One region of the Bacillus altaicus genome, then DNA from elsewhere that is predicted to be linked to it. Evidence: riboswitches for the same ligand, from Rfam matches in the RefSeq annotation. Region 1 holds a riboswitch; the other holds the start of a gene.
The links. A riboswitch is a leader RNA that binds a small molecule or an ion and turns the genes downstream of it on or off. The one in region 1 is predicted to bind S-adenosylmethionine.
Positions count from the first base shown of each region.

Region 2: another riboswitch for S-adenosylmethionine. It lies ahead of ACE38F_RS03955 (methionine ABC transporter ATP-binding protein); the one in region 1 lies ahead of ACE38F_RS12520 (hypothetical protein).

Region 1 covers NZ_CM143394.1:2,390,606-2,406,872, forward strand. The annotation lists gene ACE38F_RS12485 (DUF4430 domain-containing protein) at 1-1,362, shown strand, start outside; gene ACE38F_RS12490 (DUF4430 domain-containing protein) at 1,487-2,332, shown strand; gene ACE38F_RS12495 (energy-coupling factor transporter transmembrane component T) at 2,361-3,239, shown strand; gene ACE38F_RS12500 (ABC transporter ATP-binding protein) at 3,212-4,873, shown strand; gene ACE38F_RS12505 (ECF transporter S component) at 4,846-5,547, shown strand; gene ACE38F_RS12510 (YwiC-like family protein) at 5,732-6,454, shown strand; gene ACE38F_RS12515 (hypothetical protein) at 6,485-6,676, opposite strand; SAM riboswitch class I at 6,797-6,895, shown strand; gene ACE38F_RS12520 (hypothetical protein) at 6,934-7,254, shown strand; gene ACE38F_RS12525 (SWIM zinc finger family protein) at 7,519-7,908, shown strand; gene ACE38F_RS12530 (NAD(P)H-dependent oxidoreductase) at 7,931-8,506, shown strand; gene ACE38F_RS12535 (group-specific protein) at 8,503-8,856, shown strand; gene ACE38F_RS12540 (short-chain fatty acid transporter) at 8,897-10,243, opposite strand; gene ACE38F_RS12545 (VOC family protein) at 10,527-10,874, opposite strand; gene ACE38F_RS12550 (phosphotransferase) at 10,919-11,848, opposite strand; gene ACE38F_RS12555 (amino acid permease) at 12,563-13,987, opposite strand; gene ACE38F_RS12560 (IclR family transcriptional regulator) at 14,251-15,000, shown strand; gene ACE38F_RS12565 (M20/M25/M40 family metallo-hydrolase) at 15,076-16,267, shown strand, end outside.
Region 2 covers NZ_CM143394.1:775,493-791,759, forward strand. The annotation lists gene ACE38F_RS03875 (acyl-CoA dehydrogenase family protein) at 1-92, shown strand, start outside; gene ACE38F_RS03880 (helix-turn-helix transcriptional regulator) at 223-450, shown strand; gene ACE38F_RS03885 (DUF2178 domain-containing protein) at 447-734, shown strand; gene ACE38F_RS03890 (MBL fold metallo-hydrolase) at 797-1,519, shown strand; gene ACE38F_RS03895 (hypothetical protein) at 1,547-1,675, opposite strand; gene ACE38F_RS03900 (hypothetical protein) at 1,984-2,169, shown strand; gene ACE38F_RS03905 (spore coat protein) at 2,183-2,431, shown strand; gene ACE38F_RS03910 (L-lactate dehydrogenase) at 2,830-3,780, shown strand; gene ACE38F_RS03915 (PTS transporter subunit IIC) at 3,803-4,816, shown strand; gene ACE38F_RS03920 (phosphatase PAP2 family protein) at 4,870-5,517, opposite strand; gene ACE38F_RS03925 (hypothetical protein) at 5,662-6,189, shown strand; gene ACE38F_RS03930 (arsenate reductase family protein) at 6,840-7,205, shown strand; gene gcvH (glycine cleavage system protein GcvH) at 7,247-7,630, shown strand; gene ACE38F_RS03940 (toprim domain-containing protein) at 8,207-8,551, shown strand; gene ACE38F_RS03945 (thioredoxin family protein) at 8,555-8,863, shown strand; gene ACE38F_RS03950 (hypothetical protein) at 9,016-9,360, shown strand; SAM riboswitch class I at 9,486-9,593, shown strand; gene ACE38F_RS03955 (methionine ABC transporter ATP-binding protein) at 9,772-10,797, shown strand; gene ACE38F_RS03960 (methionine ABC transporter permease) at 10,790-11,455, shown strand; gene metQ (methionine ABC transporter substrate-binding lipoprotein MetQ) at 11,479-12,291, shown strand; gene metQ (methionine ABC transporter substrate-binding lipoprotein MetQ) at 12,366-13,172, shown strand; gene sufC (Fe-S cluster assembly ATPase SufC) at 13,410-14,195, shown strand; gene sufD (Fe-S cluster assembly protein SufD) at 14,211-15,503, shown strand; gene sufS (cysteine desulfurase SufS) at 15,503-16,267, shown strand, end outside.

The sequences.
Region 1 (16,267 bases):
ACATTGCAACAAACGTTAGATAAATTTGGCACTTGTAAAACTGTAGAAGAGCCAAAGGTAGAGGAACCGAAACCAGAAGAACCGAAACCAGAAAAACCAGATGGTAAACCAGAGGAACCAAAACCAGAAGAGCCAAAAACAGAAAAGCCAGATGGTAAACCAGAAGAACCAAAACTAGAAGATAAAACAACAGAACAACCAAAGCAAGAGAAAGTCGAAATTCCAGCCGCACAATTAAACGAAGCGATTTCTAAAACGTCAGAAAAGATGTTACAAGATGGAATTGGTAGTGATTGGGTTGCGATTGGACTTGCTCGTTCAGGTGTAAATGTTCCACTTGAAACGAAAATAAACTATGTTAAGCCAGTAGCTGAAAAAGTTAAGAAGCGTTTAAATCGTTTTTCAGCAACAGATTTAGCTAGAACGATTATTATGATGAATGCAATGAATGTAGATCCTACAAAGGTAGAGGGACAAAATTTAGTACAAAATTTATTTGAATCAGATAAAGTGAATTCCGTTACAGGATACGCATTTACATTACTTGCATTAGATACAAAGAAATATGAGGTTCCGGCCGAAGCAAAATGGAATCGAGCTGCTTTAGTACAAGCACTTTTACAGTCACAGCATACAGACGGTGGCTGGACGTATGATAGTTCAAGTAGTAAAGAAAGTGCTAGTAACGTTGATGTAACAAGTATGGTATTAGCAGCATTAGCTCCTTATCAAGAACAACAAGACGTTAAGCCAGCTATTCAAAAAGCTGTGGATTACTTATACAAGCAGCAGTTAGGTAATGGTGGTTTTGCCGCTGATGGACAAGAGAATTCTAATAGTACTGCACAAGCAGTTATTGGACTATCGTTAGTTAAAGATGTAGATCACAATCGTCTTAATAAAGCAGTACAAAATTTAATGTCATATCAGCTTCCAAATGGTGAGTTCAAATGGTTACCAAGTGATCAAAAAGGTAGCGGACTGGCTACAGAGCAAGCATTTTTAGCTTTACTTCAGTTTAAAGATCTTGGAAAATCGATTTATGATTGGTCAAATGTAGTAGAGAATGAAATCGATACGAAACCAATTGTAGAACCAGAGCCAATTGTGGAACCAGAACCAACTGTAGAAGAAAAAGAGGTTGTAGAACAACCGAAACAACAAGAAGAGTTACAAAAACAACCAAAAGATGAAAATCTAAAAGTTGTTGTAGATAACGAACGAGTTAATAAAGAAACAAATAAGAATAAGAATCAATTACCACAAACAGGAGCATCTTCTCATAGTGCAGCTACAGAAGTAGGTATGGGTGTATTATGTATCGCTTCTGCATATGTATTATGGAGACGTAAAGCAGCTTAACAAAAATTAGGAGCAATCATTTGCTCCTAATTTTATTATAAAAGGTGAGGGCTAATAATGAGTGGAGATGAACAAAATCTCCACTCATTAAAGTTTCACTTTATTATGAAAGGTGAGGGACAGCATGAGTAAGATGAAATGGTTCATTTCTTTAGTTCTTTCATTGGGATTATTAGCCGGATGTGAAGAAACGGCTGTAAAACCTGAGAAGAAGGCCGAACCTAAGCAAGAAGAGCAAAAAGAAGTAGCGAAACAGGAAGCACAAAAAGATGTACCGAAACCGGAAGAGAAACAAGCTGAACCGGAACAGAAACCACAAGAAGAGCAGAAAGATAAACAAGAACAAAAAGTAGAAGAGAAACCGAAAGAAGAAAAAGCGCAGGAACAACCTGAAGTAAAGAAAGAAGAGAAACCAAAGGAACAGCCTGCTGTAAATAAACAACCGGAACAACAAAAAGTACAAGAAGAGAAACCTCAGCAACCGAAAGCACCAGAAGTAAAAGAAGAAGCAAAGGTTGTTAATCAGCCGAAAGAAACACCGAAGCAGGAGCAAAAGGAAGACCCGAATAAAGGGCAACAACAGGTAACTGTGCCGGCTCCACCACAGTCAAATCCAGAACCAAATCCAGAACCAAAGCCAAAACCAGATCCAGTACCAGTACCAAAACCGCAAGAAAAACAAGTTACTATCTCAGTAAAAGGAAATGAAGGGTACTTATTAGGTGCAAAAAAGGTTAATGTACAAGAAGGCGACACAGTGTATAGTGTGTTAAAGGGCACAGGATTAGATGTTGATGCAATGGGTTCTAAAGGAGATGTTTACGTAAAAGGTATTGAAAACTTATATGAAAAAGATGTAAATGATAATAGTGGATGGAAATATCGTGTGAACGGTGCATTTCCGAACCGTAGCGCAGGTGTAGTTACAGTTAAGCCTGGAGATAAAGTCGAGTGGGTGTATGTATACTAAATTAAGAAAGGATCTTCGGTAAAGGACTATGAAAATAAGCTTTTCTTCTTTACATCCTTTTGTGAATTTTTTCTATTATATTGGGGTGATGATACTATGTATGATGTGTCTTCATCCTCTTTTTTTAATTGGAGCGATTATACTAATAGTAATCTTAAATATAGTACAAGGAAATGGCGAGAAAATAAGAAACATGCTGCCGAGTACTATCGTATTCTTTCTAATGGTAATTTTATTTAATTCTTTATTAACACATAGAGGGGCGACTACGTTATTTTGGTTAGGAGATAGCCGGATTAAGCTTGAGGCTTGTATGTATGGACTTGTTATGGGATTATTATTAGTTGCAATTATGTTTACATTTGCTTCTTATAACGATATTATTTCGAGTCATAAATTTTTATATTTGTTTTCAAGAATTTCACCGAAAGTTGCATTGTTAACGATGATTACAGTGCGATTTGTTCCTTTGTTTATTAGGCGGTTAAAGAAAATTACACTCGTCCAAAAAACGAAAGGTGTACAATTAGATTCAGGTTCACTCATTGAGCGTATAAAAAATGGAATGAAATTACTGCAAGTGTTATTAGTTTGTTCGTTAGAAGATGCACTACAAACAGCAGATTCTATGCAAGCTCGTGGATTTGGTGTAACGAAGCGTACGACATATATTCGATATAGAATGGAAAGACGTGATTTGTACACACTAAGTTATTTAAGTATTCTATTTATAGCTTCATTCATATTTAGTTATTATGGCGGAGGGAAATTGATTATTTATCCGAAAGTGGAATCAATACTGTTCCAGCAATACGATGGAATGATGTTTTTCCTATTTATGATGTTTATTAGTTTACCAATTATGATGGAAGGAAGGGAATGGATATGGTGGCGCATGCAGAAATAAAGAATTTATCATTTATATATGCTGATGAAAATGAAGAAGCGTTACAGCATATTTCTCTTTCTGTTCAAAAAGGAGAATTTATAGTACTTGCTGGTGGTTCCGGCTCTGGGAAGACAACTTTATTGAAGCATTTCAAAAAGGAGTTACTTCCAATTGGCACGCGTTCTGGGCATACATATTATGATGGTGCTTTATTAGAAGATGTACCAGATTTATTATCTGCACAAGAAATTGGGATGGTATTTCAAAATCCAGAAAATCAGCTCGTAATGGATACAGTTATTCAAGAATTAGCATTCTCGTTAGAAAATATCGGGCTACCATCACATATTATTCAAAAAAGAATAGCGGAACTTATTAGCTTTTTAGGATTTCAAGATTTGTTACATCAATCTGTTCATACTTTATCTGGTGGTCAAAAACAACTAGTAAATTTAGCAGCAGTATTAGTCATGCAGCCGAAGCTACTATTACTGGATGAACCGACAGCGCAGCTAGATCCGATTGCTGCGAAAGAGTTTTTAGGATTGTTAAAACGTATTAATGAAGAACTTGGAATTACGATAGTTTTAAGTGAACATCGTTTAGATGAAGTGATGTCGCTAGCGACTCGTGTCGTTTGTATGAATAACGGGAAAATTGTTTACGATGATATTCCTAAAAGTGTGATAGCGAACATGTGGGAAGTAGAAAAGTTCCGTCCATTCATTCCGCAAATTCCAAGATTGTTTTTAGAGTGGAATGTAGAAGATATTCCATTTACAGTGCGCGAAGCGCAAATGAAAATGAATGATTTTTCAGCGATATCATATAGGAATGGGCAAGTAGAACAATGTGAAAAGCAAGAAGTAGTTTTAAGTGCAGAACATATATCTTTTCAATATGAAAAAAATAGTCCACTTATTTTACGAGATTTAACAGTGAACATCGAAAAGGGAAAATGGACAGCTCTAGTTGGGAAAAACGGAACTGGGAAGTCTACACTGTTAACGATTTTAGCAGGATTACAAAAAGCTAGAAGAGGTAAGGTAAAGTGGAATGGAAAAGTGATACATAAAATTGATTCGAAAGAACGATTTAAAAGTATAGGGTACGTATCGCAACATCCGTACTATCATTTTACATTTGATACAGTATGGGAAGAGGTTTATGAGCGTGCCCATGAATTATATGGCGAAGAGGGAAAAGTAATAGCAGAAGAAATGTTGAAAAAGTTCTGGTTAGATTCACTTAAAGAGCGCCATCCACATGATTGTAGCGGCGGAGAGCAACAATTACTCGCATTATGTACAACGTTATTATCAAAGCCAACTTTATTATTACTGGATGAGCCGACAAAGGGACTCGATCCATGGAAAAAGGAAAGAATAGGAGAGCTATTTAAACAGTTGCAAAAAGAAGGTACAACAATTGTAATGGCAACGCATGATATTGAGTTTGCAGCGAAATACGTTGATCAATGTATGATGTTATTTGACGGGAAAGTTATTATGAATGATGCACCGAAAGAGTTCTTTAGTGGTAACTTCTTTTATACAACATCTATTAACCGATTCATCCGTAGAGAGTTGCCATTTGCATTAACGTGGGAGGATGTGTACGAAGCGTGTCCAAACGATATGTTGCATTTATAATATTTGTTTTTGCCGTTGTAATATGTACACTACTCTTTACGACTCTTATTATGGACGGGTATTACATGGTAAGTAGTTTGTTTTTATTAGCTATCATTATGTTACCTTTCTATGTCCGTTTTGAAAGGAAGGCGTTTGTTTCACGTGAAATTGTTATCGTTGCTGTGTTAGCGGCGATTGCAGCGGTTAGCCGGGTACCATTTTCTATTTTACCGAGTGTACAACCGACTTCTTTTGTCATTATCGTTTCTGCAATTGTTTTTGGGAGTGAAACTGGCTTTATGATTGGGGCAACGGCGGCTATTGTATCTAACATTTTTTTAGGACAAGGTCCGTGGACTCCGTGGCAAATGTTCTCTTGGGGCATGATCGGGTTTATAGCAGGATTACTCCGAAATACATTTTTGATGAAAAAACTATGGGGACGACTCATATATGGATTTGTCGTTGGATTTCTATTTGGCTGGATTATGAACTTTTGGGGACTTCTTGGCTTTATACAGGAAGCAACGTGGGAAACAGTTATTGCTTACTATGTCGCAAGTTTTTCATTCGATCTTAGTCACGCGATATCGAATGTTATTTTCCTTCTGTTATTTAGCACGTCATGGATTACGATCCTCACAAGATTTAAAAAGAAATACGGTATATTAGATGAGCATAACGTGACATAGAAAAGCATACTCATATAAGGTAGGGTCGCGACTTACATATTCGTTTGCCTCTTTCATGCTTCTTACATATTGTAAGGAGCATTTTTTATTGTCAAAAAATAGATTCAATATATATCCGTTATTATATGAAATTATTTGTATAATAGTAGGTGAGAACTATTTTCAAGAGGGAGGTGTATAGTTAATGACGTTAGTTATTCCGAAGCAACATGGAGCATGGGCGATGCTTGTCATACCATTTCTATTAAGTGTATTACTTGGTAAACCTACTTTTTATCATATTCCACTGTTTTTAGCCTGGTTCTTTATCTATCTAGCTACTTATCCATTTCTTATGTACATAAGGCAAAGACGAAAAAAAGAATTTCTACACGCTGCAATTGTTTATTTTAGCATTGCATTCGTATTTGGGATGATTTCTTTATTATATGAATGGCGAATTCTTTTATTCGCAGTATTAATGATTCCATTGTTTATTGTAAATATGTATTACGCTCGTCAAAAAAATGAACGAGCATTACTAAATGACATTTGCGCGATTATAGTGTTCTGTATGGGTGGTTTAATAAGTTATTATTTCTCAATGAAATTTATTGATAGAACAGCATTATTCATTGCGCTTATTTCATTTCTATATTTTTTAGGAAGTACGTTTTATGTGAAAACGATGATTCGTGAAAAAAACAATTCGAAGTATCGTTTTATATGTTGGGGATATCATATTGTATTGACGGTAATTGTATTTGCTATAAATCCATGGTGTTCACTCATATTTGTACCAAGTGTAATTCGGGCCATTATGTTGTATGGCAAAAAGATTTCTATATTAAAAGTAGGGATTTTAGAAATTGTTAATTCTGTATATTTTTTAATAATAACGGTAATAATGATGAAGTATGCCATTTAGAAAAACTTCCCATCTTTTGATGGGAAGTTTTCATTCTTGTTCTAAAATATGAACGGTATAATCGCATCTTTGTAATGCTTGTTCTACAGCGTAAAGGGATTGTTCAATACGTGCACGATTAAAATCTTCTTCAACAGTTTGTAATGCATCTTCTAAACAATGTTTCGCTTCTTGTAATGATTGAAAAGAATCTTGTACGTATCCACGAGCATTCTTTTTCAACGTAGTAGCCTCCTTTTGTACATCTTTTTGTAGTATGAACAATAAAGAAGAAAATATAATTTTTATATTTATTTGACAATTATAATAAAATTACGTATAGTTAAATTTAAAGTGAATATTTTCTTATCCAGAGAGGTGGAGGGACTGGCCCGATGAAACCCAGCAACCGCGATGCAGGTGCTAATTCCAGCAGAACATATTTGTTCTGGGAGATAAGACGAAGATATACGTAACTTCTTCTTATCGGAGAGGTTTTTTTGTTGCAAAAAAACCGATTACGAAAACATATAATAAGAAGAAAGGGGTTGCGAAGTACTGTGACACTCGAAAAATACGTAAAACTGCGTAGTACAGTTTATGAATATATGATAGAGCAAGATAAGCCAATATCATTGTTAGATATTCAAGAACATATCGTTTCGCATCATGAAGGAAAATTCACTAAAAAAATGTTACATCAATTTTATTTATCAAGACTATTAGATGAACTCAAACTGGATGGGAAAATTACTTTAGCTGATGATGAATATCGCTATGCTGAAAAAGGGGTATTTTATAAAGCGGGAAAAGGGAGCTAGGCTCTCTTTTTGTCTTGAAATAACGAAGTATGTAGAGTAAAAGACTGCTAAAGCAGCCTGATACAAGGGAATGGGTGTTGAGTGTGTAGTGTCAAAGATTGAATGTGCCTGAAAGAGGCACTTCATATCGGCTGCAAATGAAAAGAGACACCTTCGCCGAATAGGTGTCAGTCGTTTTGTCACGTAGACTCGCTACTTGACAGTTATTAGAATAACATGCAGTATTTTGGAAGTCAAAAGGGAATTAAAGGAAGAGGTGTTGTGATGTATGCGTACTTATTAAAAGATATAACGAAATCGATTCCAAAGTACATTATAGATAGAGGATATGAATATTATGAAGAGGGACATGTAGAAGATGTTGAAATACACGACAAGAAAGTATTTGCTTTCGTTACTGGAAATGCAGGAAACTATGAAGTGATTATTGATCTTGAAGATTTTACAGAAAGTAGCTGCGAGTGTCCTTATGAAAATTATTGTAAACATATGGCGGCAGTTGTGTATGATATTCAAGGTGCTGGTGAGAGTACGGTTAAAGAGAAACTGAACGGTTTAGAAAAAGAAGAGTTACTAACAGTATTAAATCGTTTGTTACAAAGTTCGAAAAATGTGCGAATTGTAGAGAAGATGTTAAAGAAGGGGAAACTTTAACTAAAGAAGGAGTTGTTTTGTAGTGAACGTACTAATTATATACGCTCATCCTAATCCTTCAAGCTTAAACGGGGCGATTTTAGAGCATGTGCAAAAAGGACTTGGGGAAACAAATCATTCTGTTACAATACTTGATTTGTATAGAGAACAATTTGATCCAGTGCTTGTATTTAATGAAGAGAAAAAAAGACGTGATTTATTACATGAAGAAGAGACGGAGCGATATAGAGAATTAGTGCAGAAGGCGGATATTCTTCTTTTCATATATCCGATATGGTGGTGGGGCATGCCTGCTATTTTAAAAGGATTTATCGATCGTATTTTTGTAGCTGGATTTGCTTATAAATATGAGGGATCATTACCGAAAGGCTTATTGAAAGGAAAGAAGGCGTGGGTTATTAATACGTTAGACTCACCGTTATGGTACGTGGCCCTATTATATCGATCAGCAGATTGGATTATGATGAAACGAGGGGTTTTACGTTTTTGTGGTATTCGCGATATAAAACGGTCAGTTTTTCAATCTGTGAAAACGAGTAAACTAGAGAAGCGTGAAAAATGGCTATTACAAATAGAAGAAAAGGCTCGTACATTATGAATGAAATCGATCGTATTATAAAGTGTTGCAATTATGATGACGAACTTTTTCGTACGTATATTAAGTGTTTAGTCCAATTGAAGAAGTGTAGTGAAACGTTAAAACAAATTCAAATACAATTAAGAAATGATTATTTAATAAGAGGGATTTGTGAAAGAGAAGTTGATGAGGTGATTAGGGGAAGTAAAGAATATGAAACATATTTTCTTCCTAAAGTATTGCAGTGGAATTTCCTTAAGAACAATCCTCATATGATTGAAAAAGTGTGTGAAGATTTGTTTACATATGAAGCATTAAATCATGCCGAGATAGAGTGGAGAAAGGTAATAAGCTGTATAGATAACGAATGATTTATTATATAAAAAAGCTAGTATAAAACTAGCTTTTCGTTTAAATAAATAAGAAACATAGACTAATGATAAATCCTGCATATAGTAAGTTAACAACACAAAATCCCATAATATCACGAGCGCTTAAACCAGCTATCGCTAATGCGGGTAGTGCCCAGAAAGGTTGAATTAAATTTGTCCAAGCATCGCCCCATGCAATTGCCATCGCTGTTTTCGCAGCAGGTACACCAAGTTCAGCGCCAGCTGGAATCATAATTGGTGCTTGCACTGCCCATTGACCGCCTCCAGATGGAACGAAAATATTTACAATGCCAGCACTTAAAAATGTAAAGAGCGGGAATGTGGTTTCATTTGAAATACTAATAAAGAAAGTAGAAATAGCTCCTCCAAGCGAAAGCCCTTCACTATTTACTCCAATCATCATCCCCATAATTCCAGCATAGAACGGAAACTGAAGTAAAATGCCTGAAGCACTCTTAGTTGAGTCAGAGAAAGCGCGAATATATTGAATCGGAGTACGGTGGAAAATAAGACCGGCAATTAATAACATAAAAATAACGATATCAAGTGTAAGGTTAAAGCCTTTCGTACTAAAATAGTTAAAAATATAAATAAGACCTAATAATCCGATGCAAAGTGTAATAAACATACTATTTTCCATTTTTTCAGCGAATGTTTTTTGCTCTACTTCTTGAGCGGCAGCCTCTTCATGGAACACGCTAGGGTCTACAGTAATTGTATGTTTTTCATCTGGATGCATTGCTCGGTTAATAAGAGGCATCGTAACGAGAAAGATAAGAACTGGAACGAGAGCGTATGGTGAGAATAACGTTTCTGTTATTGGAATCGCTTCTTTAATACTTCCAGCTGTCGTTTTGATTAACGTTTCGCCGCCTGTTGCTAATGTAAGAGGGATAGAAGCAGAGAGACCGGCATGCCAAATGAGAAATCCGGAGTAAGAAGAAGCAATTGCTAACCTATAATCTAATCCTTCTAACTGTCTTGCGACTTCTTTTGCATATAAAACAGATACAACAATACCAAATCCCCAGTTTACGTATGCTCCTAGTAAACTTACGATTGAAATTGCAATAATACCTTGTCCATTTGTTTTCGGTAGTTTCGCTGCTTTCGTTAATCCTTTTTTAATAAGAGGAGCGTTTGCTAATGCAGATCCTGTCACGAGTACAAGAGCCATTTGCATAGAAAAGGCAAGAAGTCCCCAAATGCCATTGCCCCAATGCGTAATCATTTCAACGGGTGTTTGGTGCGTTGCAAACATGCCGAAGAAGATAACGAAAACAGTTAATAAGCATGATAAAATAAACGGTTCTGGTAAGAAGCGTTGTACTAAGGCAACACATCCATTTGTAAATGAACGAAACAAAATAAATCAACCTCCTTATGTATGTTTATTACAATATTCGAGGTTGTTTGAGTAATATCCTTTAATATATAGAAAATTCAGATAACAAAGAGTGGTTGTCGTAATTTATTGATAGATCGATATTATTAATAAATGGATAGGCTTATACTAAGTTGGATAGATTAAAAAAGTGCACCTCCGATTGTTAGACTGTGTCTAATAATCGGAGGTGCACTTCAAAGGAGGCAACTTTTTTTATTGAACTAAAGCACTCGTTAGCTTAATAGCAAATGATTACAACGGGCTATTTCTCCCAAAGTTCGATCAATCGACCTTCAGGATCTTTAATCCAAATAAACTTTCCAAATTCACTAATCTCTTCTTTCTTTTCAAGAGGTACACCAATTTGTTCAAGATGCTGAATAGTCTCGTTTAGATTATGTACTTGGAAATTTAACATCACTTGTTGTTCTGTAGGAAAATAACTGTCATTCTCGGCAAAGAAAGAAAAGATAGTCTCAGTTCCTAATTCGGGTTTAATCACAGTCCCATTCCAATTTTCTATTTCAATCTTCAACACCTCACTGTACCATTTTTTTATAACATCAAGATTCTTAGTTCTCCAAAATATTCCTCCGAAACCTTTTATCATTGTATTTAACTCCTATCTATCTTTAAATTTTTAATGACATAAGTTCAACCTTCAATAAAACGCAGTGCACAACGGGAATGGTGATCGGTTAGATCTTTTGCAAATTGTTGATTCGGAAATCCTCTGTGAAGCAATCTCAACCCGCCTGAAGTTAAGGATATATGATGATGGAATCGATAGAATAACATCCTGTTGGGGTCGAGAGTATCATTCTTTAAATATCGATAATAATCCCCAAATCGAAACTGCAAAAAACTGTGCTCATGCTCAATATCAAAGAACTCGGCTCCTTCGATATCAATCAAATAAGGTTCTAGTTTGTCATTAATTAATACATGATCAGGGCCGAGTTCCCCATGTATAAATCCATAACGACTTCTTGGTTCGATTTTTGATTCAAGCTCGTACAATGTATCGAGTAGATTGCTATGACTAGCCCGGATGCTGTCAATATGTTGGCATGCGTAATCTAAATCTTTTTTTGCATTCTTCATTTGCAAGTGATGACATTTTTCCGTGTTGATCCCACTTTGATTCGCTCTCCCATGAGTAAGTCTCTCGTTGGCATGCATGTCTGCCAGCATATCTCCTATCCGCTGAAACACTTTATCTTTAACATATGAATCGGAATGTTGAAAATAAACTTCTGCCTTTTGTCCACTTACATATTCAACGAGAGCATAATCATAAGGATAACGGTTTCTTTCCTTATTCAGATCATATAGAAGGGGAGTTTGAATTCCTTGTTGGATTAAATACTTGTTATTTAATTCAAATAAATCACTACTATAGGATTGCTCATGTATATCTCCGTTCGCTATTTCTTCTTGAAAATAATTCATGGTAAGATCCCAAACATACAGAACGCAGGAAAATCCATTGCTGCAGTCAATCTTATAGACTACCTTTTGTGCACCGCCATGCATTTTCGTTACACTAGAAACCAAATAACTGGTACCAAAGACTTTTTGCATATACTCCTGTAAATCAGATTGATCAAGGTGACAAATGATTCTCAATGAATAACACCCCTTTTTTTAGGTTTTGCTGTCAATCAAACTATATAAAAAATCTAACCAAAAGTATAGATTGTTTATTTATAATTTGTTATGATGTTAAATTGGGTCTGGAAAAATAGTCATATAAAAACCGGTTGGAGCTCCAATGGTTTTTTTGATGAAATCATTCTTACTTCTCAAATACCTCGCCACACAAAAACTTAAAATGAATGAATCTATACGATTTTCAATCCTTCTTCTTTTCACTAACTTTACCATTATTTTTAATTGAGTATTACTGCCCCATCAGTTTAAGTGAAAACCTTCATAATCTTAATGATCTATTCAAACTTGAATAATCTAATTGCCTGAAAACGTTCCTCAACAATCTGGCCCTTTAGTGGAGTAACTTTATTACTACTCAGCAGTTCCTTAATCCGCCCTTCAGTTCAGATCTTCTTTTCACTATAAAAACATCTCTTTAGATAAACAGATCCAAAGGGACAAAACATCGCGTCTTTTTTATAAACACCGTGACTTTATTTAAAAGCGATATTAAAAATATTCTTCAAATCCTGGAAGCATATGTTTGCCGCAAACAAAAAGAACCATAAGCTAGCCGTTTTGGCAAAATTATGGTTCTTATCACAAAGTAAAAGCCATGTGCGATCTTTTAAATATCGTACAGTATTACGAAGTTTCGCTAATTTTAGTTTCTGTATGAGTGTTAGTAGCAATTTTTTTCTTAATCTTAAAGTGATAGTAGGTGTAGCAAAAGATGATAAATGGTACAGTGCAATAGATTCCTAGTCTTTGACTTGGGATAAAGATAAGACTTATTAATATAATGCCATACAATCCAAAACCAAGAATTGGTACAAGTGGATAAAGTGGAGTTTTAAATTTTAAGTCTTCTAATTTTCCACCTTCGGCTAAATAATGTTTACGGAAAAAGAATTGAGAAACACAAATTGACATCCAAACAATAATTGTAATGACTCCAGAAATTGAAATCAGCCATAAGTAAACCGTTTCAGCAGCTACAACGCTTGTCAAAAGAGAAAAGGCAGAAATAGCTATCGTCAAGAGTAAAGCGTTTAGAGGTATCCCTCGTGATGATAATTTCTTTAAAAAGGCTGGAGCCATATCATTTTTTGATAATGACCAAAGCATTCGAGTTGCGGCGTACAGTCCTGAGTTTGCGACAGAAAGAACAGCAGTAAGAATAACAAAGTTCATAATATCAGCTGCATATGGAATACCTATATTATCAAATACAGCAACAAACGGACTCTTTGTTAATCCTGCCTCTTCCCAAGGAATTAAAGCCACGAGAACAAAGATTGCTAAGACGAAGAAAAACATCGTGCGCCATATTATATTTCTAATAGAACGAGGTAAAGTCTTTGCTGGATCTTCACTTTCACCTGCTGCGATTCCAACAAGTTCTGTACCTTGGAAGGAATAATTGACTGTAACCATTGTTAATAAGATAGCGGCAAGTCCATTTGGGAATAAACCACCATGATTTACGAAATTTGAAAGAAGCGGAGCGGGTTCGTTTCCTTTTAAATCAATAAAACCGAACATAGCAGCGCCGCCAAGAATAATGAAAGCAATAATGGCAGATACTTTTATACTTGAAAACCAAAATTCTGTTTCTGCATAACTACGAGCGGATAATGCGTTAATAGTGAATATTGTAACACCAAATATTAAACACCAAACCCAGACAGGAATATCAGGAAACCATCGCTGCATTGTAATACCAGCAGTTGTAAATTCAAGACCAGTCGTATTCGCCCAGCTTAGCCAATACAACCATCCGATAGTAAACCCAGTTGCGGGATTGATGAACTTAGTCGCATATTCCTGGAAGGAACCTGAAACTGGCATTGCTACAGCAAGCTCACCAAGACATAGCATAACGAGATACATTAATAATCCACCGGCCATAAAGGCAAGTACGGATCCACCAGGTCCAGCTTGACTTATAATAAAACCAGATCCGTTAAATAACCCCGTTCCAATCACACCACCGAGTGCAATCATGAATAAATGTCTACCTTTCATCGTGCGCTTTAATTCATTGTTTGTGTCGTTTACTTGCGTCATTGTTTTCCTCACTTTCATAATTGGTAGTATGATAATTGATGTTTTTCCGTATTATGGAATGTATTCCGTGATGTGAAATCTTGTTCTAATTTTCAGATAATTAAAAAGAAAAGTCAATATTTTTTTGTTTGCGTTTTCATTTTTTGATAGTGTTATATCTTTATTGTTAGAAAATTAAATAAATTAATTGATTTCAGTTTGAATTTTTGTTAAATTGATAGTTAATTAGGATAAACATACTACAAGTAAAGTTGAGGCGAGTTATGGTACAGTCTATTGATCGAGCGATAGGTATTATTAAGCTACTGAATTCTACAAATGAAAAAGAGTATTGGGCTATTTCTGATATAGCTGATAGAACACATCTCCCGGTTAGTACAGTACATAGGTTATTGAACTCTTTAATGGAGCATGGATTAGTTACGCAAATTTCAGAAACAAAACAGTACAAGATTGGACCAATGTGGATGGAAATAGGATTACGTCAATTGGAGAAGGTAGACTACAGATCTGTTGCAAGAGAAGTGATGAAGCGTTTGGCCTCTGAAGTTGAAGAAAGTGTTTATTTGAACATTCCAAATGGAACACATTCTATTATCATTGAAAGAATTGATAGCCCTTTAACAATTCGAGTTATCGATAACTTAGGGGAGCAAATTCCACTTTCGATTGGCGCCGCAAATAAAACGATGCTTGCTAATATGAAAACGAATGAAATGGAATACATTGTAGAAGATTTACTTTCTTCTTTACCAGAACAAAAGCAAATTCTTCTTGATCAAATAAAGCAAATAAGCAATGAAGGATATGCTGTCAGTTATGGTGAAAAAACAGAAGGGACAGCTTCAGTAGCTGCACCTATTATCGGATTTAATCATAAAGTAGTAGGAGCATTAAGTGTTGGGTTAATTAGTCATCGCATTAATGATGATCGACTATCTTTTCTTATTAGTAAGGTAAAACAAGCAGCTCATGAAATATCAATAAAAATCGGCAGTACATCAGAATTATAATTTTGATAGCTGTCGTCATTTTTTATTCATATGTTGGAATTCATTTTCATAATGCGGAAAAATAGGGGGATTTATATGTCAAAGTGGCAATCAAAAGAACAATTGGTGCAATTATTAAGCAATCTTGTTGAAATTCCTAGTATTACAGGTTCAGAAGCTGAAGTTATATTACCAGACTTTGTTGTAGAACAATTATCTGAATTACAGTATTTCAAACAAAATCCGCATCATTTGCAAAAAAATCCGACGGGGGATGGAAGATATTTTGTTACAGCCCTAGTAAAGAAAAGTGATAGTACGAAAAATACCGTAATTCTTGTTAGCCACTTTGATGTTGTAGATGTACAAGATTACGGAGTGTGGAAAGAAGATGCATTTAACCCTAAAAAGTTAACATCTATGTTTTATTCTCATAAAGATGAGCTACCAGATCATGTACGTGAAGATATAGAACAAGGAGATTGGCTATTTGGTAGAGGAACAATGGATATGAAATGTGGTCTAGCTTTACAAATGGCAATGGTTGAGCAAGCTTGTGAAGGAAGATTTGATGGGAATGTTCTTTTATTGGCTGTTCCAGATGAAGAAGTGAACTCTGTAGGGATGAGGGCTGCTGTTCCGAGATTACTAGATTTAGCAAGAGAACATGACTTAGAGTATAAAACGGTTCTAAATTCAGAGCCTATGTTTTCAAGGCATCCTGGTGATCAAAATAAGTATATTTATACTGGTTCTATTGGTAAGGTGTTACCTGGTTTCCTTTGCTATGGAAAAGAGACACATGTAGGCGAACCTTTTGCAGGATTAAATGGGAGCTATATGGCGGCATTATTAACAGCGGAATTAGAGTTGAATACTGACCTTTGTGATATTGTAGATGGTGAAGCGAGTCCTCCACCAACTAACTTGCTTCAAAGAGACTTAAAGGAGGATTATTCTGTACAAATTCCTCATCGTGCTGTCACATTATTTAATTTGTTTTTACTAGAAAAAACGATGACAGATGTAGTTTCATTGTTACGCCAAAAAGTAACGAAAGTAGCAGAGAAAATCGAAGAATCGTATGAGGAGCGAGCGTATCATTTTTCTAAGCATAATCCGTTCATACCGCCTAATCTCAAAGTAAATGTATTAACGTATGAAGAGCTTATCACTTATGCAATTGAACAACATGGAAGAGAAAAAATAGATGAAATTCAATCTAATATTATAAAAAATAGAGAAGATAAAGATGATCGTGCGGTAACTATTGATTTAGTAGACAAAT
Region 2 (16,267 bases), 1.6 Mb from region 1:
GCAAATTAACTCGCCACACACCACTTAACGTAATTCCGAAAAAACGTGAAATCGCTGCGAAAATTTTAGAAGATGAGCGTTACACAGTTTAATAGATGATGGGGAACCAGTGGCCTGTTGGCTGCTGGTTTTTTATTTTTATTGATGTTAAAAATAGTTTACATTATGTTAAAAATAAATTACAATTAAAATATAGAAAATAATGTAAAATGAGGAGAGGTTATGAAACAGAGTGGAACGTTACAAAATAATCTCGTTGTACTCCGAGCAGAAAAACGCTGGTCACAAACGGATTTAGCGAACCAAGCTGGGGTAAGTAGACAAACGATCGCTTCAATTGAAGCGAATCGTTACAATCCATCTTTAATTTTAGCTTTTGAAATTGCACGTATTTTAGGTAAGGAGTTTCATGAAGTTTTTCAATATAAGATAGAGGGGGAAACGGAATGAGTATTGTAGTAGGGATAATAATCTCAGTAGCAGGACTAATAGGTGTTTTATATTCAACACGTTTTCAGAAGAATGAGGGGGAAGACGAAAGGGGCGAGCATATTACGGGGAATGCAGCTAAAATTTCGTTATTTGTATTTTTATTTCTATATTTAGTTATCTTTTTAATTGGGAATCTATATTCATTGACAGGCGAACAATATAAATTAGCGAATTCATTTTTATTAGCAGGGGTACTTTGTTCTTATGCTTTAACTATCGTAGTTTTGAAAAGAGAATATTAAATGAAAAAGGGCTGTTTTACATATGTATTTGTAAACGGCTTTTTTTAATGGAGGTAAAGGAGATGAAGTTAATAAGAGTAGGAACAGTTCACCAAATCGCATTTTTACCGCGTCTATTTCCGATTAACTGTTACTTTGTTGAAGAAGAAACAGGATTAACTCTAATTGATGCTGCTTTACCATTTTGTGCAAAGAAGATTTTAGAAGCGGCTCGAAAAATAGGAAAACCGATTACGAATATCGTTATTACACATGCGCATGATGACCATATAGGGGCGCTCGATGCTATAAAACAAGAATTGCCGAATGTTCCGGTCTATATTTCTAAAAGAGATGCAAGTTTACTTGAAGGGGATTTGTCACTGCAAATAGGGGAACCAGACACGCAGGTAAAAGTAAGTGTGTCAAAAAGGATAAAGACGATTCCAGATATTCTTCTTCAAGAGGGAGATCAAATAGGTTCCCTTGTAGCGATTGCAGCTCCAGGTCATACACCGGGATCAATGGCGTTTTTAGACACGAGAAATGATGCACTCATTGTTGGAGATGCATTTCAAACGAGAGGTGGAGTGGCGGTAGCGGGGCAATTAAATTGGCTTTTTCCATTTCCTATGTTTGGTACGTGGGATGCAGAAGTTTCATTAACGAGTGCTCAGAAATTGCTGGAGTATAAGCCGTCTATATTAGCGACAGGGCATGGGAAGATGATTAAAGATCCGTTAGTGCAAATGCAACGGGCGATTGAAGAAGCGGAAAGGAATTTAACAAGAAAGAGCCTCAAATAATTTTGAGGCTCTTTTTGCTAGATGATATTATTTTGCTGGTTTTAAAAATGTGTATATGGCTAAGGAAAAACAAAGGAAAATAAATGCGATAGGATCTTGATATGGATTAGGTTCAGAGCCCTTCTGGATTTCTGTAAGGAAGTCATGTGTTTTCATGTTTATTTCTCCTTTCATTAATAATTTATTATTTGGTGTAAAAGAAGACGAGAGATGATGAATAAGAAAAATGGTGGAATTGCAAAGAATGAGAAGTATTTTAAAGGGATTTTCATGTTAATTATTTTATAGTATATGTCTATATTTTAATGTGAAAATAAAAGTTAAAAATATGTAATTTTGCATATTCGAACACGCGTGTAAAAAAATGAAAACTAGGCTTTGTATACTGCGACTTTTTTTATGCATACAATCCAAAAAACCCCAAATACTAATGACGAATGAAAAAAGAAAGGCGGGTATGTTCTATGCAAAATTTAACAGAGCTTGAAGTAGAAAATTTACGTCATTTAATTGGTGGTCATGCGACGATTATTAACAAATTGGACCAGTATGCACAGGCTTGTACAGATCCAGAGTTGAAACAAATGCTACAAAAGGATGCGCAAGATGCACGAAATACGAAACAGCAGTTAATGACTTTTTTAGGATAGGAGGAAGAGAGAAATGAATGAAAAAGATATGGTAAATGATTATTTAGCAGGGTTAAATTCAAGTTTAACAAGTTATGCAAATTATATTTCTCAATCTGATAATGAACAGTTACATCAAACGTTAATTCAAATTCGTAATCAAGATGAATCTCGTCAACGTAATATGTATGAATACGCAAAGCAAAAAAGTTATTATAAGCCGGCAGCGCCTGCTAATCCAATGATTGTACAGCAATTAAAAAGTCAATTAAGTGCGGAATAGTGTGATGGATAAAGTGAAACTTTAATCAGTGTGGGGGTTCATCTCCCACTGATTATTAGCCCACACCAATCGGGCGTTTACGGGCAGCCCGACTCCCACCTAACTTCTTTGCTCCAGCCGAATTTTGAGGCGGGAGTTTTACTGCCCGCAAATAGCGGGATGAAACGAGCGAATGGATTCGCTCGTTTTTTTGTTTGGTATATGTCAATAAATACATAATAAATATTTTTCCAGTTGTAACAAATATGACAAAAATTAAATATAACAATTCACAAAAAGGACAAAAACTTTGCTCAACATTTCACAAAGTATCCATGGTTTCTATTGTGAGAACCTCTATAATTAGGAGTGTAAAGAACCAAAGAAATAGACTACATAATCAATTGGGAGAGATTGCTATGAATAGAAACACAAGAAAAATTGCAATTATCGGTACTGGATTAGTTGGATCAAGCTGTGCGTATTCCATTGTAAACCAAGGGATTTGCGAAGAGCTATTGTTAATTGATATAAATCATGAACGTGCAGTTGGAGAAGCGATGGATTTATCGCACTGCATTAACTTTACAAATACAAGAACAAAAGTATATGCAGGAAGTTATGAAGACTGCAAAGATATGGACATTGTTATTATTACAGCAGGACCAGCGCCGAAGCCTGGACAAAGTCGTTTAGACACTTTAGGAGCAAGCGCTAAGATTATGGAAAGCATTGTTGGCGGCGTAATGGAAAGTGGATTTGATGGCATTTTCTTACTCGCATCGAACCCAGTTGACATTATTACATATCAAGTGTGGAAGCTATCTGGATTACCTAGAAATCGTGTGATTGGTACAGGTACATCACTAGATTCTTCTCGCTTAAGAACAATTTTATCTGAAATGTTACATGTAGACCCTCGTAGTATTCATGGGTATTCATTAGGAGAACATGGTGATTCTCAAATGGTTGCTTGGTCTCATGTAACTGTTGGTGGAAAATCAATTTTGCAAATTTTAGAGGAACAAAAAGAACGCTTAGGTGAAATAGATTTAGATGAAATTGTTGAGAAGACTGCGAAAGCTGGATGGGAAATTTATAAGCGCAAAGGAACTACTTATTACGGAATCGGAAATTCTCTAGCTTATATTGCTCGCTCAATTTTCAATGATGATCACCGTGTTATCGCTGTTTCAGCTATTTTAGATGGTGAATATGGCGAATACGATATTTGTACAGGAGTACCAGCAATTATTACTAGAGACGGTATAAGAGAAGTGGTAGAACTGAACTTATTAGAAGATGAAGAAAGCCGCTTTGCAAAATCAAACGATGTTTTACGCGATTATATGAAAACAATTGGTTACTAAATTATAGGAGAAGGTGAAACAAATGAAAGAATATATAATGTCTCGTGTGTTTAAAGCTTCTGCCGGAATCGCACAGGGTATTTTCGTATCCCTTGGAATTGGTTTACTGATCGAAAATATAGGAAGAATTGTTGATATCCCATTACTTATTACAATCGGAGTTGTTGCAAAATCACTTATGGCACCAGCAATTGGAGCCGGGATTGCCTTTATGCTCGGTGCAAACGGACTCGTAATTTTCTCAGCGATGGTAGCTGGAGCAATTGGAGCTGGTTCCATTTCAATTACTGAAGCTGGTCTCATCATTAAAACAGGTGAACCAATCGGTGCATTATTAACAGCGACTTTAGCAGTTTATATTGGTAAACGATTAAGTGGAAAAACTGCTTTAGATATGATGCTCGTTCCATTTGCAGCAATATTAGGTTCTGGTTTAGTCGGTATTTGGTTAGCTCAAAATATTAGCCCAGTTTTAAATACAGTTGGAGCATTCATTAAAGATAGTTCAGCTGGTAGCCCGTTTATCGCTTCTATCGTGATTGCTGTAGTTTGGGGATTGTTACTTATCTCTCCAGCTTCATCAGCTGCGTTAGCGATAGCGCTTAGCTTAGACGGTGTTGCAGGTGGTGCAGCACTTGCAGGATGTGTTGCTCAATTTATCGGATTCTCTGTTATTTCAGCGAAAGAGAATAATTTAGGTGGCATATTAGCTCAGGCACTTTGTACTCCAAAAGTACAGTTGCCGAACATTACTAAAAATCCAATGATTCTCATCCCAACTGTCGTCGCCAGTGCTATAGTGGGCCCAGTATCAGCATTAATTTTCCAACTGGAAGCAGGAAAAGAAATTGCAGGTCTTGGATTAAGCTCTCTTATCGCACCAATTAATTTAATTTCCAGCCAAGGGTGGGAAGTTGTCCCAGCGATGGTAATCACTTATATCATCATTCCAGTAGCTGTTTCTTATATACTGTACATTGCTCTTAAAAAAGCAGGTCGTATTCATTCTGGTGACATGACTGTACCACAATCTTAATTTGAAAATCTCCTTAATATAGAGAAAAGCAGACTGAAGCCACAGTCTGCTTTTTACATTTTTTGATTTTGTTTTACTGGAACACGTACGGTTTCTTTTGCTAATAACAACTGAACGCCGAAGTAAAGTACGCTTGCAAGCGTCATTCCAGAAATGGCGTCTACAAATGCATGCTGCTTCGTAAATAATGTTGATAAAATAATAAGCGTACCGAAGAAAGTAAGGATGTAATATTCCAAAGTATGCTGTTCTCTACGCTTAAAGGCAGCTAACATAATTACAAATGTCGTAAGGACATGAATGCTTGGGAAACAGTTTACTGGTTGATCAATACTATAAATATAGCGGACTAGTTCGGAAAATACATCTGTTCCAACGACGGTTGGGCGTGGTACAGTTGTCTGCCAAAAAAAGTAAATCGAAAAACAAGCAAGTTTTCCAAGAATTACACTACTTAAAGTGACATAATATTGCTTTCGATCAGCAAAACAGTAATAAATAAGTGCACCGTATAAGTATGGAAACCAAAGTAAGTAAGGAATAATAAATGCTTTCACAAATGGAATCCAATCATCTACTACAGTTGTGACATCTACTGCGTGAACAGTAGATTTATTTAATACGTCGTAAAGGGGACTTACGAGTACGAGTAGAAGTATATAACTTAACGGAAGAAGAGATGAAAGTTTAAATTTCTTCATGATAATCTCCTATGTTTTAGTAATGTAAATAAATTCAATTGATTATAATATAGAAAATCCAATTGGGCTATCGATTTTACTTACATTTTCTTGAATTCACCTTACATTTTTGTCACTTGACTTAAAAGAGGGGGAGGGTGCTATATGAAGCGTTCACTGTATTTCTTAGTTTTTATATTGTTATGCCTAGTGAGTACTGGGTGTGCAAAGGATAAAGAAGGAGAGAAATTAGAATACAACGGGAGAGCGCTCGTAATTGGAGTTGTTGGTGAAAAGCCGAAAGATACATTTAGAAATATAAAGTTTGAAAACGTGAAGTTAGAAGAGATGCAGGAGAAATCAGCAAAAGTTGATGGTTTTCTCGTCATGAAAGAATATTTTCAAGAAGCATCAAAGGAACAGTATACGGACTTATTTTTATCGTTAAAGAAGCCGGTGTTTTTTATTGGTTTACAAGATAGACCGTATTTGATTTTTACTGAAAAAGATTTAGATTTTGACAATGCTCCAAGGGATAGGGCAATGATGTATACGCAAGGTTTTGTGAATATAGGAAGACCCGAAGGACAATATTGGGGTATAGGATTATATAATGATACGGTTTCCAATCAAAATATTCATAATATGTATATAGTAGTATTTCAAACCATTTCGGACTATTTAAGTCGATGATGAAGGAGCCTGTAAAAGGGCTTCTTATTTTTAAAATAAAGTGAAACTTTAATCAGTGGGGGTTTTGTCCATCCCCCACTGATTATTAGCCTTCACCAATCGGGCTTTTACGGGCAGTTATCTCCCACCTAACTTCCTCGCATTCGCCGAATTTCGAGGTGGGAGTCTTACTGCCCGTTAATGCGGGGTAAACGTTTGTTTAAGATATATGTTCGGTATAGAAAATCATGTTTTCCAACGGTGATATAGAAAAACATGAGATTAATCAAACGTTTGTTTAAGAGGTATGTTCGGTATGGGAAAAGTCATATTTTTCAACGGTGGATGTAGAAAAATATGAAATTAATCAAACGTTTGTTTAAGGTATATGTTCGGTATGAAAGAATCTACGTATTCCAAAGGCTGATGTAGAAAAATATGAAATTAATCAAACGTTTGTTTAAGATATATGTTCGGCATGGAATGAGAAAAAAGTTTTAAAAAAATTATATATTTATTTTTTCTTAATAAATGGCGGAAAAATAAGAAAAATTAGCAGGATTATTAAAAATTATCACGAAATAAGTAAAAGTTTAGCGAATAATCGTTTGAAATAATAAAATGTTTTCTATATGATAAAGGTAAAGGTTAGTAAAAAAGTAGGTGAATTTATGACAGTAACATTTTATTCATATCCAAAGTGTGGCACATGTCAAAAAGCAAAGAAATGGTTTGAGGCAAACGATGTAGCATATGAGATGATTCATATTGTTGAAAATCCACCGTCAAAAGAAGATTTACGTAATTTACATGAGAAAAGTGAATTACCATTAAAAAAATTCTTTAATACAAGTGGAATGCGTTACCGCGAACTTGGTTTAAAAGATAAGTTAAAGGATGCAAGCGAAGACGAAATGTACGAGCTTTTAGCATCTGATGGCATGTTAATTAAACGTCCAATTGTAACAGATGGAACGAGTGTAACACTTGGTTTTAACGAAGAGCAGTTTGAAAGTGCGTGGAAAAAATACCAATAAGGTATTTTTACATAATTAATACATTCACTGGAGGTACAGTCATGAGCATTCCAAATAATTTACGTTACTCTGAAGAACACGAATGGGTAAAAACAGAAGGTAATGCGGTTGTTATCGGTATTACTCATTTTGCACAAGGTGAGTTAGGCGATATCGTATTCGTTGAACTTCCTGAAGTAGGTGCAACAATCCAAGCTGACGAGCCATTCGGAAGCGTAGAATCTGTTAAAACAGTTTCTGAATTATACGCACCTGTAAGTGGTAAAGTTGTAGCAGTAAACGAAGAATTAAGTGACCAACCAGAACTAGTTAACGAATCTCCATACGAGGGTGCATGGATGGTTAAAGTTGAACTTTCTGATGCAAGCCAAGTTGAGAAGTTATTAACTGCAGAAAAATATGCAGAAATGACAAACCAAGACTAATTATAGTCGAAGAAAAAGGACAGCCTTTGTGCTGTCCTTTTTTATGTTGTGTACATAATGAATTTAAAAACATATATATTAATTATTATATAGGAGAACGTTTTTCGTTGAGGATTTATGCCGATTTAGCCACCTCCTAGCCCTTCATGTCTAAGAACCTTCCGTACGAGAAGACAAAAGGCCTCTTCTGTACGAAAGAACCTTAGCCAACAGGGCTAAACAGTCGGTTCCGCTTTTCGTTATGATCCAGCTCCAGCGGCTAGATTGTTCGGTGGCTTCGCGTCTTCCTGCGAGGCAAAAAGCGCCTCTACGTCAGAAGCTCCATCCCCCTCACAATCTGAGCGAGCCGCTTGCGCTTTTCATTGTCCACCTCCAGCGGCTAGAACAGTCGGTCATTTCACTCCTTCACTTGAGGCAAAGAGCGCCTCTAGTTCAGGAGTTCCAATGCCCTCTTGTTCTGAACGAGCCGCTTCTGCTTTTCTTTTGCAAAAATAAACAGGAAACAACATGAAAATAACGAATATACTATATACTAAGTTAAAGGTTGTATAGTATATGGTGATCGGGTGATGACATATGATTTATGTGGAAAAAGTCATTATTGTAGAAGGTAAATCGGATAGAAGAAAGATTGAATCTATTATTCGTGAACCAGTGGAAATTGTTTGTACAAATGGTACAATTGGTTTGTCGAAAATGGATGAGCTCATTGATCAACTTTTTGATAAGGACGTATATGTGCTAGTGGATGCTGATGATGCAGGAGAAAAGTTAAGGAAACAATTCCGAAAAGAATTTCCGCAAGCAGAGCATATTTATATTGATCGCTCGTATCGCGAGGTGGCGACTGCACCTTCTTCACATTTAGCAAATGTATTATGGGGAGCTGACATTGACGTTTATACAGAATATTTACGGTAAGGAATGATAGAAGTGATTGATTGGACAGGTGCCGAAGCTACAGACCTAATAGGAAATGAAGAAAAAACAGTGTTATATGTGTATACACCAATGTGTGGAACATGCCAGTTAGCAAAGAAGATGTTAACGGTCGTCGAGATGACGATTGAAGATTTGAAAATTGGGATGTTAGATTTAAATTATGCCCCGCATTTAGCGAAAGAGTATGGGATAGAAAGTGTACCGTGTTTACTTGTTTTTGAAAATGGGACACTGATGAAGAAAATATATGCATTTCATTCGGTTGAATATTTATATACGGAATTAAAGTAGGCGGCAAAGTTTTTGCCGCCTCGACATATTTCTTGGGAAATATGTCGACATGCGTGATAGATACAGTATTTGTCGAGCGAAAGTAACAGGATTGCTCTTTAATAAGAGGGAATGGTATGTAATAGAAAGTGATATGAGGGATGTGGTTTAGGATGAAATTATATTCTTTGCTTCAATCATTTGTAAATTACGCTAATGGTCAATATCATTTAGAACCGCTTTTAAGGCAAGGAGAAAGAACTGTTAATTTTCGTTTTGGAGATGAATGCTGTTCGTTACAAATTTCAAGAGATTATATAGAACTTTTGAAAGAGGCGAGAGGAACGGAACAAATCGTTTGTTTAGAGGAAGAGGATGTACAAAAATTAGTGACTGGAAATATGAGGTTGCAAACGTTAATGAGTGATGGACGGGTACAATATTCTGGAACGTATCGAACGATGTTATTAGTTGAATCGATGTTTCATATATGTAAACCGATGTCAGTCGGGGCTTAAAATTCTGAAGTTTCTTTTTTTGCGGAAATTTCTGTTGACACGGCGTGTGGATATTGATACAATTCAATTCATAAAATATAGACAATTTCATAAATTTTAAATCAGACGAAAATTTAATCTGATTTCTCTTATTAAGAGAGGTGGAGGGACTGTGCCCTGTGAAGCCCGGCAACCGTCAACTTATGTTGAAATGGTGCCAATTCCTGCAAAGCAAATGCTTTGAGAGATGAGAGAGAGGGATAATGTTGTTATATACGCATATAAACCTTTCTGCTTCTCTAGAAGCGGAAAGGTTTTTTGTTGTTTGAATGCGGAGGATATTCAAATAATAAGAGGAGCTATAACGATGGACTACACGTATCAAAAATAAAAAAATGCGGAGTCTGTCCAAGCAAAAGAGGGGTGAGCATCATGATCTTATTAGAAAATGTAAAGAAAATATATAAGGCAAAAAGCGGTGATGTCACTGCTGTAGATAACGCCAACTTACAAATAGAGAAAGGCGAAATATTTGGTGTTATCGGATATAGTGGTGCTGGGAAAAGTTCGTTAATCAGATTATTTAATCAGTTAGAGAAACCAACTTCTGGCCAAATTACAATTGCGAATCGTGTGATTTCAGCGATTACTGGAAATGAACTTCGTAAGGCAAGACAAGAAATCGGAATGATTTTTCAGCATTTCAACTTACTTTGGTCACGAACTGTGCGTGAAAATATCGCATTCCCACTTGAAATTGCAGGTGTCGATAAGGCGGAGAGAAGAAAACGTGTCGATGAGTTAATTCATCTTGTTGGATTAGAGGGAAGAGGAGACGCGTACCCATCTCAGCTAAGTGGTGGACAAAAGCAGCGCGTCGGGATAGCAAGAGCGTTAGCAAATAATCCACAAGTACTTTTATGTGATGAAGCAACGTCAGCTCTTGATCCAGAAACAACGGATCAAATTTTAGATTTATTATTAGATATTAATAAGCGTCTCGGCTTAACCATTGTATTGATTACACATGAGATGCACGTTATTCGCAAAATTTGTAATCGTGTTGCTGTAATGGAGAGAGGGAAGATCGTAGAAACGGGTCCAGTACTTGACGTATTCCGTAATCCACAGCAAGACATTACAAAACGATTTGTACAGCAGTTAACTGATTCTGAAGATACGAATGAAACGATTGAAAGTTTAATAGAAAAGTATCCAGATGGAAAAGTAATTCGTTTGCAGTTTGTCGGTGAAGCGGTAGAAAGGCCGGTACTTCAAAGGTTAATGCAGCGTGGTGATATAGAAGTTAGCATTTTGCAAGGAAATATCGCACAAACGAATAACGGCTCTTACGGAAGTTTAGTCGTTCATTTAAATGGTGAAGAAACAGCGATCCAGCAAGCAATAGAAGGAATTCATCAAGATCAAGTAGAGCTGGAGGTGATTGCACATGGATAAGTTAATCGCAAATGTTGATTGGAATCAAATGTTAGAAGCAACTGGTGAAACGTTATATATGACGGCAATCGCAGCGCTTGCCACATTTGTTTTAGGACTTATTTTAGGACTATTACTCTTTATGACAGCGAAAGATAATTTATGGGAAAATAAAGCGATTAATACGGTGATTGGAGCGTTCGTAAACATTTTCCGTTCTATACCGTTCATCATTTTAATTATTTTATTAATCCCATTCACAAAGATTCTTCTTGGAACAATTCTCGGAGCGAGTGCAGCGCTGCCAGCTTTAATTATTGGAGCGGCACCATTTTACGCGAGAATGGTTGAAATCGCACTTCGTGAAATTGATAAAGGTGTAATTGAAGCTTCAAAAGCAATGGGAGCAAAAACAAGCACAATCATTTTGAAAGTATTAATTCCAGAAGCGTTACCGGCATTAGTATCTGGTATTACGGTAACGACAATTGCTTTAGTAGGCTATACGGCAATGGCAGGTGTTGTTGGTGCTGGTGGCCTTGGAACACTTGCTTATTTAGAAGGGTTCCAGCGAGGAAATAACGATGTAACAATCGTTGCGACAATTTGTGTATTACTAGTTGTATTTCTCATTCAGTGGATTGGTGATAGTTTAACGACTCGAATAGATAAAAGATAATGAAAAACAGGAGGGTATTTCAAATGAAAAAATTATTACTTACAGCACTTATTACAACTTCAATTTTTGGTCTAGCTGCTTGTGGTGGGAAAGATAAAGATGAAAAGAAACTAGTTGTTGGTGCTTCTAACGTACCTCATGCGGTTATTTTAGAAAAGGCAAAGCCATTACTTGAGAAAAAAGGAATTGAGTTAGAAATTAAAAAATTCCAGGACTACGTGTTACCGAATAAAGCGTTAGCGGATAAAGAATTAGATGCAAACTACTTCCAGCACATTCCGTATTTGGAAAAAGAAATTAAAGATAAAAAATATGATTTTGAAATAGCGGGGAAAATTCATTTAGAACCAATTGGCGTGTACTCTCAAAAATATAAAAGCTTAAAAGAACTTCCAGACGGGGCGACAATTATTATGAGTAATTCTGTTGCTGATCATGGACGTGGTTTAGCAATTTTACAAAAAGAAGGCGTTTTAAAAATTAAAGACGGAGTAGATCCAGTTAAAGCGACTCCGAAAGATATTGCAGATAATCCGAAAAATTTAAAGTTCAAAACGGATATTGAGCCGGGTTTATTACCACAAGTGTATAACAATAAAGAAGGCGATGCAGTTCTAATTAATTCTAACTATGCAATTGATGCGAAATTAAACCCAGAAAAGGATGCAATTGCAATTGAAGGTAGTGATTCTCCATATGCTAACATCGTAGCAGTTCGTAAAGGCGATAAAGATAAAAAAGAGATTAAAGCTCTTGTAGAAGTGCTGCATTCTAAAGAAATTGAAGATTTTATTAATAAAGAATATAAAGGGGCAGTTGTTCCTGTAAAAGAATAATCGTTTGAAGAAGGGCTGGTGTATGCCGGCTCTTTTTTCTAACTACATAACTATAGGGGAGAAGGGGACATCATATGAAAAAGATTATACTGTCAGTTGTTACAGCACTGTCTGTATTTACATTAGCCGCCTGCGGGGGGAAAGAGGAGAATAAGCTTGTTGTTGGTGCTTCTAACGTGCCGCACGCTGTTATTTTAGAGAAAGCACAACCGATATTAGAGAAAAAAGGTATTAAATTAGAGATTAAAAAATTCCAGGACTATGTGTTACCGAATAAAGCGTTAGCGGATAAAGAAATCGATGCAAATTATTTTCAACATATCCCTTATTTAGATAAAGAAATTCAAGAAAAAGGATATAAAATTGTAAACGCAGGAAAAATTCATTTAGAGCCAATGGGCATTTATTCTAAGAAATGTAAAAGCTTGAAAGATCTTCCAGATGGAGGAACGGTTATTATGAGTAATAACGTAGCTGAGCGTGGCCGTATGTTAGCGTTGTTGCAAAAAGGCGGCGTTATTAAATTAAAAGACGGTGTAGATGTTGTTAAAGCGACAGTAAAAGATGTTGTAGAAAACCCGAAAAATTTAAAGTTTAAAACAGATGTAGAACCTGGACTTTCACCGAAGCTGTACGAAAACAATGAAGGTGATGCTTTATTTATTAATTCAAACTACGCAATTGATGCGAAATTAAATCCAACAAAGGATGCAATCGCAATTGAAGGATCAGACTCTCCTTACGCAAATATTATCGCAGTTCGTAAAGGTGACGAGAAGAAAAAAGAAATTAAAGAGCTAGTAGAAGTGCTACATTCAAAAGAAATTCAAGATTTTATTAACAAAGAATATAAAGGTGCTGTACTTCCTGTGAACGAATAGGTGCTGGAAAGGGCTGGGAATAACCCAGTCCTTTTTTCTTTATATATATAAGAAGAAAGGTGTATCATAAGAGGATGTAAAGGAAATACTTATATACATTTGTGAAAAAATTGTTACATTTTCTTAGTGTTTGCGATATCATTTTATTTGCTATAAGATTAGAATGAGAATAAAATGAGAATATGAACGTTTTAGGAATTTTTAAAATGTATATAGAGGATTAATGGAGGTATTGAGATGGCTGGTTCTACATTAACGGTTAAAGACTTACACGTATCAATCGACGGTAAAGAAATTTTAAAAGGTGTAAACCTTGAAGTAAAAGGTGGAGAAATCCACGCAATTATGGGACCTAACGGAACAGGTAAATCAACTTTATCTTCTGCGATTATGGGTCACCCAAAGTATGAAGTAACAGAAGGTAGCATCATCATCGACGGTGAAGATGTATTAGAAATGGAAGTAGACGAGCGCGCACTAGCAGGTCTATTCTTAGCAATGCAATATCCAAGTGAAATTAGCGGAGTAACAAACGCTGACTTCTTACGTTCTGCAATTAATGCACGTCGTGAAGAAGGCGAAGAAATTTCTCTTATGAAATTTATCCGTACATTAGATAAAAACATGGAATTCCTAGAAATGGATCCAGAAATGGCACAACGTTACTTAAACGAAGGTTTCTCTGGCGGTGAGAAAAAACGTAATGAGATTCTTCAATTAATGATGATCGAGCCAAAAATTGCAATCTTAGATGAAATCGACTCAGGTCTTGATATCGATGCATTAAAAGTTGTATCTAAAGGTATTAACCAAATGCGCGGCGAAGAGTTCGGTTGCCTAATGATTACGCATTACCAACGTTTATTAAACTACATCACTCCAGACTTCGTTCACGTTATGATGAACGGTCGTATCGTTAAATCTGGTGGCCCTGAGCTTGCACAACGTCTAGAAGCTGAAGGTTACGACTGGATTAAAAAAGAATTAGGTATTGAAGACGAAACAGCAGAGCAAGAAGCGTAAGAGAGGAGCATAAACATGACAATCGGTACATTACCTTTCGATCAAGAAACAATCCGTCAGCGCGCAAGCGAAGTAAACGAAGCTGCTTGGTTGACTGAGTTCCGCTTACAAGCTCTTGCACAAGCAATTGAACTTCCAATGCCAACGCCTGATAAAACGAAAATTGAAAAATGGGACTTTATCGGAAAAGGCGACGCTGCTAAGCAAGAGCCTGTAAGTTCTTTAACAGAGCTTCCAGAAGCAGTGAAAAACTTAATCGATGAAAATAACAGCGTATTAGTACAACGTGCTGGTACAACTGCGTTCGTTTCTTTAGCAGACGAAGCGAAAGAAAAAGGTGTTATTTTTACAGACATCGTAACAGCTGCAACAGAGCATGCTGAACTAGTACAAAAGTACTTAATGAAAGACGGCGTGAAAGTAGACGAGCATCGTCTAACTGCACTTCATGCTGCATTAATCAACGGCGGTGCATTCGTATATGTTCCGAAAAACGTTGTTCTTGAAACTCCACTTCAAGCTGTATTCTTAGTAGACGGCGAAGAAGCTAACGTATATAACCACGTATTATTCGTAGCTGATGCGAACAGTACTGCAACATATGTAGAAAACTACGTTGCAAATGAAAATGCTAAAGGTATTGCAAATATCGTAGCAGAAGTAATCGTGGAACAAGGCGCACAAGTGAAATTCGGTGCGGTTGATCTATTAGCAAAAGACGTAACAACTTACGTTAACCGCCGTGGTATTGTTGGACGCGACGGCCGTATTGATTGGGCTCTAGGCCTTATGAATGACGGAAATACAATCTCAGAGAACGTTACGAACTTAATGGGCGACGGATCATATGCTGATACAAAAACAGTAACAATTGGCCGTGGTAACCAAACACAAAACTTTACAACTAAAGTTGTTCACTTCGGTAAACACTCTGAAGGTTGGATTTTAAAACACGGAGTACAAAAAGATAGTGCAACATCTATCTTTAATGGAATTGGTAAGATTGAACATGGTGCATCTAAATCAAATGCACAACAATCTTCTCGCGTTCTTATGTTAGACGAGAAAGCTCGCGGTGATGCAAACCCAATTCTTTTAATCGATGAAGATGATGTAATGGCAGGTCACGCAGCTTCAGTAGGCCGCGTAGATCCATACCAATTATACTACTTGATGAGCCGTGGGATTCCAAAACGCGAAGCAGAACGTTTAGTCATCCATGGATTCTTAGCACCTGTAGTAAATGAGCTTCCAATTGAAGGAGTAAAAGCACAGCTTGTTGAGGTAATTGAAAGGAAAGTTCGCTAATGAATATTCATGAAATACGCAAACAGTTTCCAATTCTTGATCAAAAAGTTAACGGCAAACAACTTGTTTATTTCGATAGTGCAGCAACTTCTCAAAAACCAATTCAAGTCATTGAAACGTTAGAACGTTATTATAAAGAATATAATTCTAACGTGCATCGCGGTGTTCATACGCTCGGTACGAAAGCTACCGACGCGTATGAAGGTGCACGTGAGAAAGTTCGCAAGTTTATTAATGCGAAATCAATGGAAGAGATTATTTTCACGCGCGGAACGACAACTGCATTAAATACAGTAGCAGCTAGCTATGGTCTTGATAATGTAAAAGAAGGCGATGAAATCGTCATCTCTTACATGGAGCACCATAGTAACATCATTCCGTGGCAACAAGTTGCGAAGAAAACTGGCGCAACTTTAAAATACCTTCCGCTTCAACTAGACGGTACAATTTCTTTAGAAGATGTTCGTCAAACAGTTACACCGAATACAAAAATCGTTTCTATTATGCACGTTTCTAACGTACTTGGAACGATTAACCCTGTAAAAGAAATCGGAGCAATCGCACACGAAAACGGTGCAATCATGATCGTTGATGGAGCACAAAGTGCACCTCATATGAAAGTGGATGTACAAGATTTAAACTGTGATTTCTACGCATTATCTGCTCATAAGATGTGCGGGCCAACAGGTGTCGGCGTATTATATGGTAAGAAAGAATTGCTAAACAATATGGAACCAATTGAATTTGGTGGTGAAATGATTGAT